Regions from separate parts of the Streptomyces sp. NPDC086777 genome, predicted to be linked through region 3. Evidence: riboswitches for the same ligand, from Rfam matches in the RefSeq annotation. Region 3 holds a riboswitch; each other region holds the start of a gene.

What was found. Region 3 has a riboswitch for S-adenosylmethionine ahead of AB0472_RS14415 (amino acid ABC transporter permease). Riboswitches for the same ligand answer to the same signal wherever they lie in the genome.
Region 1: another riboswitch for S-adenosylmethionine. It lies ahead of thrC (threonine synthase); the one in region 3 lies ahead of AB0472_RS14415 (amino acid ABC transporter permease).
Region 2: another riboswitch for S-adenosylmethionine. It lies ahead of AB0472_RS44195 (aminotransferase class V-fold PLP-dependent enzyme); the one in region 3 lies ahead of AB0472_RS14415 (amino acid ABC transporter permease).
Region 4: another riboswitch for S-adenosylmethionine. It lies ahead of AB0472_RS22305 (putative leader peptide); the one in region 3 lies ahead of AB0472_RS14415 (amino acid ABC transporter permease).

The regions. Positions count from the first base shown of each region.
Region 1 covers NZ_JBFBJI010000007.1:142,043-144,236, reverse strand. The annotation lists gene thrC (threonine synthase) at 1-1,063, opposite strand, end outside; SAM riboswitch class I at 1,082-1,235, opposite strand; gene AB0472_RS12800 (glucosyl-3-phosphoglycerate synthase) at 1,393-2,194, shown strand, end outside.
Region 2 covers NZ_JBFBJI010000065.1:30,633-32,826, forward strand. The annotation lists gene trpD (anthranilate phosphoribosyltransferase) at 1-403, shown strand, start outside; SAM riboswitch class IV at 689-805, shown strand; gene AB0472_RS44195 (aminotransferase class V-fold PLP-dependent enzyme) at 966-2,194, shown strand, end outside.
Region 3 covers NZ_JBFBJI010000008.1:219,983-222,176, reverse strand. The annotation lists gene AB0472_RS14420 (glutathione S-transferase C-terminal domain-containing protein) at 1-468, shown strand, start outside; SAM riboswitch class IV at 546-669, shown strand; gene AB0472_RS14415 (amino acid ABC transporter permease) at 1,057-2,040, shown strand; gene AB0472_RS14410 (amino acid ABC transporter ATP-binding protein) at 2,037-2,194, shown strand, end outside.
Region 4 covers NZ_JBFBJI010000015.1:142,006-144,199, reverse strand. The annotation lists gene AB0472_RS22310 (DUF427 domain-containing protein) at 1-802, opposite strand, end outside; SAM riboswitch class IV at 946-1,060, shown strand; gene AB0472_RS22305 (putative leader peptide) at 1,096-1,212, shown strand; gene AB0472_RS22300 (ABC transporter substrate-binding protein) at 1,434-2,194, shown strand, end outside.

The DNA of each region.
Region 1 (2,194 bases), on a different contig from region 3:
GCTTGATGGCGTCGACGACCTGCTCGTCGGTGACGTCCTCGACGGCACCGCCGGTGCGCCGTGCGATGTCGAGGACGTACGGCCCGTCGGCCGGGTTGCCGATGGCGAGCGACTTGGCGATGGTGTTCGGCTTCTGCGGCCGGACCACGTCGTGGCCCTCCTTGTACGCCACCGACACCGGCGAGCAGCCCTCGGCCTGGGCACCGAAGATCTTGTACGGCCTGTCCTCGACGAGCCCGAGCCTGATCAGCTCCTGCAGACCCTTGTCGATCTTCGTCAGCTGCGAGCCGGAGGCGATCGGGATGACGAGCTGGTCCGGGATCCGCCAGCCGAGCTGCTCGCAGATCTCGTACGCCAGGGTCTTGGAGCCCTCCGCGTAGTACGGCCGCAGGTTGACGTTGACGAAGCCCCAGCCCTCGCCGGCCGGGTCGCCGATCAGCTCGGAGCAGAAACGGTTCACGTCGTCGTAGTTGCCCTCGATGCCGACGAGTTCGCCGCCGTAGATCGCGGCCATGACGACCTTGCCCTGCTCCAGGTCGTGCGGGATGAACACGCAGGAGCGGAAGCCGGCCCGGGCGGCGGCGGCACCGACCGCGCCGGCCAGGTTGCCGGTGGAGGAGCAGGAGAGGGTGGTGTAGCCGAAGGCGCGGGCGGCCTCGACGGCCTGGGCGACGACGCGGTCCTTGAAGGAGTGCGTCGGGTTGCCGGAGTCGTCCTTCACGTACAGGCCGCCGGTGACGCCCAGCTCCCTGGCCAGGTTGTCGGCCTGGACGAGCTTGGTCCAGCCGGGGTTGATGTTCGGCTTCGTCGCCACGTCCGCGGGGACGGGCAGCAGCGGCGCGTAGCGCCAGATGTTCGCGGGACCCGCTTCGATCGTCTTGCGGAGTTCCTCGGCGTCGTAGGCCGAGAAGTCGTACGCGATCTCCAGCGGGCCGAAACACTCCTCGCAGGCGAACACCGGGCCGAGCGGTACCCGGTGACCGCACTCGCGGCAGCTCAGGGCGGCGGCGGGACCGAGGTCGACGGTGGAATCCGTGGTGCTTGCAACAGTCTGCACAGCCATGTGAGGCGAGGCCCTTTCTCCTCATCTTCCTCACGACGCATCTCGTCGTGAGACGGATTTGGCACCTTCCCTAGCCGGGAGCCTCGCGCTGATCGACAGTGATCTACGAGTACCGACTGGAGGGTTGCCGGGGCTTCAACGGGCCGTTTCCCTCTGCCCCTCTGGATGAGCGGTATGCGGTTGTCAACGCCGGGTGACCCCAGGACATGCGATGGTCATCGGCGTTGTTCAAGACTGTAACCGAAGGCCAGGACAGTTGAGAGAGTCGTCCGTACCGCGAGATGGATCACACGTCGTCGTGTGGCCGTGACAGTGAGGAGCCGCTGACCGTGCTGGAAGAAGTCGAGCGCTGGCTGGCCACCCGCTCCTGGTCCGTAACCGATCGCCCCCTGCACCGCGTCATGGCCGCCAAACGGTCCTCCGGGCAGACGGTCAGCGTCGTGCTGCCCGCGCTCAACGAGGAGGAGACCGTCGGCGACATCGTCGCGATCATCCGCCACGACCTGATGCAGCAGGTGCCGCTCGTCGACGAGATCGTGGTCGTCGACTCCGGCTCCACCGACCGCACGGCGGCCGTGGCCGCCGCGGCCGGCGCCCGCGTCGTGCACCGCGACGCGATCCTGCCCCGCATCCCCGCCGTCCCCGGCAAGGGCGAGGTCCTGTGGCGCTCCCTCCTGGTCACCACCGGGGACATCGTCTGCTTCGTCGACGCCGACCTGCGGGAGTTCTCCTCCGACTTCGTCACCGGCATCGTCGGCCCGCTCCTCACCGACCCCGGCGTGGACCTCGTCAAGGCGATGTACGACCGTCCGCTCGGCGGCGCCGCCGGGCAGGGCGGCCGGGTCACCGAGCTGATGGCCCGCCCGCTGCTGAACATGCACTGGCCGCAGCTGGCCGGCTTCGTCCAGCCGCTCGGCGGCGAGTACGCGGCCCGCCGCTCGCTCCTCGAACAGCTCCCCTTCCCGGTCGGCTACGGCGTGGAACTGGGCATGCTGGTCGACGCCCTGCACCTGGCCGGCCTGGACGCCCTCGCCCAGGTCGACGTCGGCGTCCGCAAGCACCGCCACCAGGACGGCCAGGCCCTCGGCCGGATGTCCGCCGCGATCTACCGCACGGCCCAGCTCCGGCTGG
Region 2 (2,194 bases), on a different contig from region 3:
CGTCTTCCGCGGCGACGACGGCCTCGACGAACTGACGACGACCGCCACGTCCCGGGTCTGGATCGTCCGCGACGGCAAGGTCACGGAGGAGACCTTCGACCCCCGTGACGTCGGTATCGACCTGGTCCCCGTGGCGGCGCTGCGGGGCGGTGACCCGTCGTACAACGCGGAGGTCGCCCGCAGGCTGCTGGACGGCGAGCAGGGCCCGGTACGGGACGCGGTGCTGCTGAACTCGGCGGCGGCCCTGGTGGCCCTGGACCCGGGCACCGGGACACTCGCCGAGCAGATCCGCGCGGCCATGGCCAAGGCGAGGGAGTCGGTCGACTCGGGCGCGGCCAAGCGGGTCCTGGAACGCTGGGCAGCGGCGACGAACAGGCAGGCACCGCGCGGTCAGAAGGGCTGAGGCGCGGCGCGGCACGGCACCGCCGGACCGCGCCGCCGCGGCTGATCGCCGCCGGGTTCGGAAGGAGTGTGAGCGGCGGTGCCCGACGCCACGCGGGAGGACCCGCCGCCGCTTCCTCCTTCCGTCGCGCCTTGCCGGTCTCTTCCGCCGACCGGTCATGTTTTTCCGTGTCAGCGGCGGACAGCCACACCGGCCGCCCCGGCGGTGCGGCGCCGTGCCTGCGCTCGTCCCGTCATCCGGACAGGAGTTGCGCGTCGGCGATCACCTCACCTAGGTTTCTTCGCAGGTCATGAGTGACAGTCATGAGGCCCCGGCCGACTGTCCGGCAACCCTCCGTCCGTGGCGGGGTGCCCCGGGTGAAGACCAGGCCGTGGGCAGCGAGGTCCACGGCAAGCGCGGACCCCTCGTACACCAGGGGTCCTGGTCGTCGAGGAGTCTCCCGTGAGCAAGCGAATGCGATAGGGCCGCAGAGCCCCGCCTCCGCATCCCCCTTTTCCCCTGCCGCTGCTTGAGCGCGTCCGCTCGCACGGCGGATCTCACCTGCTCACACGGGAGTTCACCCATGTCCGTCTCCACCGCTGCCCCCGCCCAGTCCGTCTGTGCCCCGCTGCCCGTTCTGGGGCGGGATGTCACCGTCCCGCTCGTCACCGGCGGCGAGGTCACCTACGCCGCCCTCGACTACGCGGCCAGCGCCCCCGCCCTCCAGCGGGTCTGGGACGACGTCGCGGCCTATGCGCCCTACTACGGCAGCGTCCACCGCGGCGCCGGCTACCTCTCCCAGCTCTCCACCGACCTCTTCGAGAACGCCCGCCGGACCGTCGCCGAGTTCCTCGACTGCCGCCCCGACGACCAGCTGGTCTTCACCCGCTCGACGACGGACTCCCTGAACCTCCTGGCCCGCGCCCTCCCCGCCGGCTGCCAGGTCTTCGTCTTCGAGACCGAGCACCACGCCTCCCTGCTGCCCTGGCAGGACGCCCGCGTCACCTACCTCGACGCCCCCCGCACCCCGCGCCAGGCCGTCGAGACCCTGGAACGCGCCCTCGCCGACCGCGACCCCCACGGCCCGGCCCTGGTCTGTGTCACCGGCGCCTCCAACGTCACCGGCGAGCTGTGGCCGGTACGGGAGCTCGCGGCCGCCGCGCACGCGCACGGCGCCCGGATCGTCCTGGACGCCGCGCAGCTGGCCCCGCACCACCCCGTCTCCGTCCGCGACCTGGACGTCGACTGGGTCGCCTTCTCCGGCCACAAGCTCTACGCCCCCTTCGGCTCCGGCGTGCTGGCCGGCCGCGCCGACTGGCTGCAGGCGGCCGAGCCGTACCTCGCGGGCGGCGGCGCCAGCCGCAGGGTCACCCGGCGCGAGGACGGGGGAGTGGCCGTGGAGTGGCACGAGAGCGCGGCGCGGCACGAGGCAGGGTCGCCCAACGTCATCGGCGCCTACTCCATCGCCGCCGCCTGCAAGGCGCTCACCGAGGCCGGCTTCGACACGCTGGTCGCCCGCGAGCAGTACCTGATCGAGAAGGTGCGGGCCGGGCTGGCCGAGGTCCCCGAGGTCCGGGTGCTCTCGCTCTTCGGCGACGACGCCCCCCGGGTCGGCGTGATCAGCTTCGTGGTGGAGGGCTGGAACAGCTCCCACTTCGCCGCCGCCCTCTCCGCCGAGTACGGCATCGGCGTCCGCGACGGCCTCTTCTGCGCCCACCCGCTGGTCAGGACCCTGCTGGGCACCGACCCGCAGACCCAGGGCGAGTGCGGGGCGCCGGAGGCGGCGCCGGGCGAGAAGTCCCTCAACGCCAT
Region 3 (2,194 bases):
CCCTGTGGCGCCGAGGCCCGGATCGAGGCCGTCGAGCGGCTGTGCACCGAGGACATCGAGCAGGCCGCCCAGCGTGCCGGGCGCGAGGGCGGCGACCCGGAGGCGCTGGCGGTGCTGCTCACGGCCCTGGACGGGCTGGAGCGCCGGCTGGCCGGGGTGGAGTTCCTGGTCGCCGGTCAACTCACGGCCGCGGACGTCGAGTTGTGGGTGGCCCTGGTGCAACTCGACACCGTGCACCGCAACCACCTGGACGCCGCCGCGGTGCACGCCGTCGCCGGCCACCCGGTGCTGTGGGCCTACGCGCGCCGGCTGGCCGCCCATCCGGCCTTCGGCGCCCACCTCGACCTGGACGGCATCGCCCGCCGCCACCACGGCCGTTGCCAGGGCCTGGAAGCCGCCGGCGCGGCCGTCCAGATCCTGGACTGGGCGGGCCACGCGGCGGACGCACCCCGCGTTTCGCGCAGGTGAGAGCGGCCCGAACCGTTTCGCCAGTCGGACAGGCGTTGACATTCGTTCGGGCAACTGCGTTACTTGCGGACCAGAACGGTCATGAGCGTCAGCGTCAAGCCCTGGCTTGCTGACCGGCAACCCTCGCACCGCGGTGGGGTGCCCCAGGTGACGACCGGACCGACGACGTTTCGGCAAGCGACGATTCGGTAAGCGCGAGTGCCCTCCGGGGCCGGAACGACAGTGACGGGTGACGACATGTACGCAGCCTCCAGGACGGCCCAGCGCCGCGCCGAGGGCTGCGTACGCCCGTACCCGAGCCCGCTCGTCGCCGACCGCGCCGTCGACCTGCTCCGTGTCAACAGCGCCCTGTGTAGCGCGTGTACCGCACCGGGCTGTGCCCGCTGTCGGGTCTGACCAGGCCTTTCCGCCGGTTCCCCGCAGCCTCGCACCCCAGCGTTCCCGTCGGAACACCGGCCGTCCGGTGTGCCGCCGTCCGCCCAGCCCCGTGCCCCGCGCGCCCCCGCGCACCGTGCCGCGCCCGAACGCGGCCCGGTGCGCGGCCCCCGCCGTGGGACACGTGGGTGTCCGACTCCGCCGGAGCCCGCCATGAGTGAACCCCCAGGCGCCACGATCGCCGCCCCCGAGGCGCCGCCCGCCGCCGACGAACCGTCACAATCCCTCTCCGCACAGCGCGTTCAGCCGCTGCGCAGGCCGGGACGGTGGATCGCCACCGCCGTCGTCCTGGTCCTGGCCGCCCAGTTCGTGCACGGACTGGTGACCAACCCCTTCTACCAGTGGGACCGCTGGGGCTACTGGTTCCTGCGGCCGACCATCCTCGACGGACTGGTCATCACCCTCGAAGTGACCGCCTACAGCGCGGTGCTGGGCCTGCTCGGCGGCATCGTGCTCGCCCTGGCCCGGCTCTCGAGGAGCCCGGTGCTGCGCGCGGTCAGCTGGACCTACGTGTGGGCGCTGCGCTCCGTACCGCTCATCGTGGTCCTGCTCTTCCTGTACAACTTCAGCGCCCTGTACAAGACGTTGAGCATCGGCGTCCCCTTCGGGCCGGCCTTCTTCTCCTTCGACGAGTCGAAGCTCGCCACCGACATGGTCGTCGCCGTCATCGGCCTCAGCCTCAACGAGGCCGCCTACGCGGCCGAGGTGGTCCGCGGCGGCATCCTCTCCGTGGATCAGGGCCAGCACGAGGCGGCCGCCGCGCTCGGCCTGCCCAGGGGCTACCAGTTCCGGAAGATCGTGTTCCCGCAGGCCCTGCGGTCCATCACCCCGAACTACGTCAACCAGCTGATCGGCCTGATCAAGAGCACCTCGCTCGTCTTCTACGTCTCGCTGCTCGACCTGTTCGGCTCGGCGCAGAGCATGGGCTCCACCTACCCCGGCGACATCGTGCCGCTGCTCCTCGTGGTGACCGTCTGGTACCTGATCCTGACCAGCGTCGTCTCCGTGGTCCAGTTCTACGTGGAGCGCCACTACGCCCGCGGCGCCACCCGCGCGCTGCCCCCGACCCCCCTGCAGAGACTCCGCGCCGGCCTCACCGAACTGCGCGCCCGCATCCGCCGGGAGGCCGCGGTATGACCACCACCGACACCCTGGAGACGGCCCCCGCCGCCCTGGAGATCCACGGCGTCCACAAGTGGTACGGCGCCCACCGCGTCCTCGACGGCATCGACCTGACCATCCGTCCCGGCGAGGTCACCGTCGTCCTCGGCCCGTCCGGCTCCGGCAAGTC
Region 4 (2,194 bases), on a different contig from region 3:
GCTCCGAGAGCGTCCGCGTGAAGTGGGTGACGGGGCGTTCCCGGCGTTCGCCGTCGACGGTGATGTCGACGGCCTCGTCGTAGAAGGCGAGCAGTCCCCTGACCGCGCCGGCCGCGGGCAGCGGGTCCGGATAGCTCCAGACGACGTTCGGGGGCACGTCGGACTCTCCGCGCCAGGACCAGTACTCGGCCGTGCCCTTGTAGGGGCAGCCGGTGTGGTGGCCGGTGGGTTCGAGCAGGTCGAGGCGGACGTCCTCGCGCGGCACGTAGTAGCGCGTGGGCAGGCCGGTCTCGAACAGCAGCACGGGACGGCGGGTGTCCGCGACGACCGTGCCGTCGATCTCCACCACCACGTGGCGGCTGCTCGGGATCGCGTCCACCCGTTTGTGCGGGTCACGGGGGTGGACGAAGATCTCTTCCTCCTCCTCGTACCAGTGGTCGAGGCCCCGGCCCACGCGCCGGAACCACTCGAAGGCGATGTGGTCGGCGAGGTCGGCGGCCGGGAAGGTCCAGGCGGCGTTCTCCAGCAGTTCGCCGCCGATGTCGAGGTCGTAGAAGACGCGGGAGCCGGTGTGCGTACCCGTCGGGGGGTTCTTCGCGGGGCGGAGCAGGTCCTCGCGGACCTCGGTGCGCGGGAAGGCGTACAGCGGGACGGGCACGCCCGGCTCCCAGACCAGGACGGGGTGCCGGCTGTCGACGACGGTCACCTCGCCCGTGCGCCCCCGTACCCAGCGCTCGCTCGGCTCCCACCGGAGGCCTTCCGGGGTGGTCCGCACGGCTCGCGCGTTCGGGGACGTGGTCACGAGCACCTCCTCCTGCCGGGGTACGGCGGTCGTGAGCAGCGGGGTACGGCGGTCGTAGCAGGCCGGCGACGACCCCGTTCTCCCGGACGGGCGTCACGGTACGGCATTGACGTACGACAAAACCGCTCCGTAGCATCGCCAACGGCATCGAGTGTCAGCGTCAGGCCCTGGCTCGCTGACCGGCAACCCTCCCGCGCGGTGGGGTGCTCCAGGTGAAAGCCCGGCGGGATCACCGACGAATTCCCGCAAGCGCGTGGCCCCGTGACCGGGGCCGGAGAAGGGGAGGGACCGGCATGCGACACAGCGACGACCCGGCCACCTCCCCCGCCGACGCCACGGCGTACTCCCGGCTCTCGCGCCGGCGCCACATCGATCTGAAGCGCTCGACCAGCTGCCTCTGTCGGGCCTGACCGGCCCGGCCGCCGCCGGCTGACATCCGTCGCCGGCCCCGGCACCTTCGCGCCGTCCTCTCCCCCGCCACCGGTTCCCGGTGTCGTCCGCATGCCGAACTCCCCTGTCAGCACAGCGCATCCCCGGCCGGAGGCGAACCGCCCGGGCCGCACACACCGTCATGCCCGCGCGCGTACGTGCGTGGTCGTGCCGCGGTGACACGAGTAGGAGAAGACCCTCCGTGACTGCACTTCCGGATCTCAGACCCTTCCGATGGGCGCCCCTGGCCGCGCTCCTGACCACCAGCGTCCTGCTGACCGCGTGCGGTTCGGGCGACGACGGCTCCGGCTCCGGAAGCGGCCGGGCGAGGGCGGGCGGCACCCTGACCTTCGCGGTGGGCTCCGACGCGGGCTGCATGGACCCGCAGCAGGTCGGCAGCAACGACACCATCTACTCGGTGCGCCAGATCGTGGACTCCCTCACCGACCAGGACCCGAAGACCGGCAGGATCGTGCCGTGGCTCGCCAAGAGCTGGGACATCAGCTCCGACGCGACGACGTTCACGTTCCACCTGCGGTCGGGTGTCACCTTCAGCGACGGCTCGAAGCTGACGGCGCAGGTGGTCAAGGACAACTTCGACGCGGTGCCGGGCCTCGGCGCCCTGGGCACCCTCGCCGAGGGCTACCTGAGCGGCGTCAAGAGCACCACCGTGGTCGATCCGCTCACCGTCAAGGTGACCTTCGAGCAGCCCAACGCCCAGTTCCTCCAGGCCACTTCGACCCACTCGCTGGGCATCGAGTCCTCGGCGAGCGTCAAGCGGAGCCCGCAGCGGAAGTGCAGCGACGGGGTGGTCGGGTCCGGGCCGTTCGTGCTCCGGCAGTACGTGCAGAACCAGTCGATCACCCTGGGCAGACGCACCGGGTACGACTGGGGCTCCGCCCTGTGGTCGAAGAAGGGCGAGGCCTACCTGGACAAGCTGGTGTTCAAGGTCGTGCCCGAGGC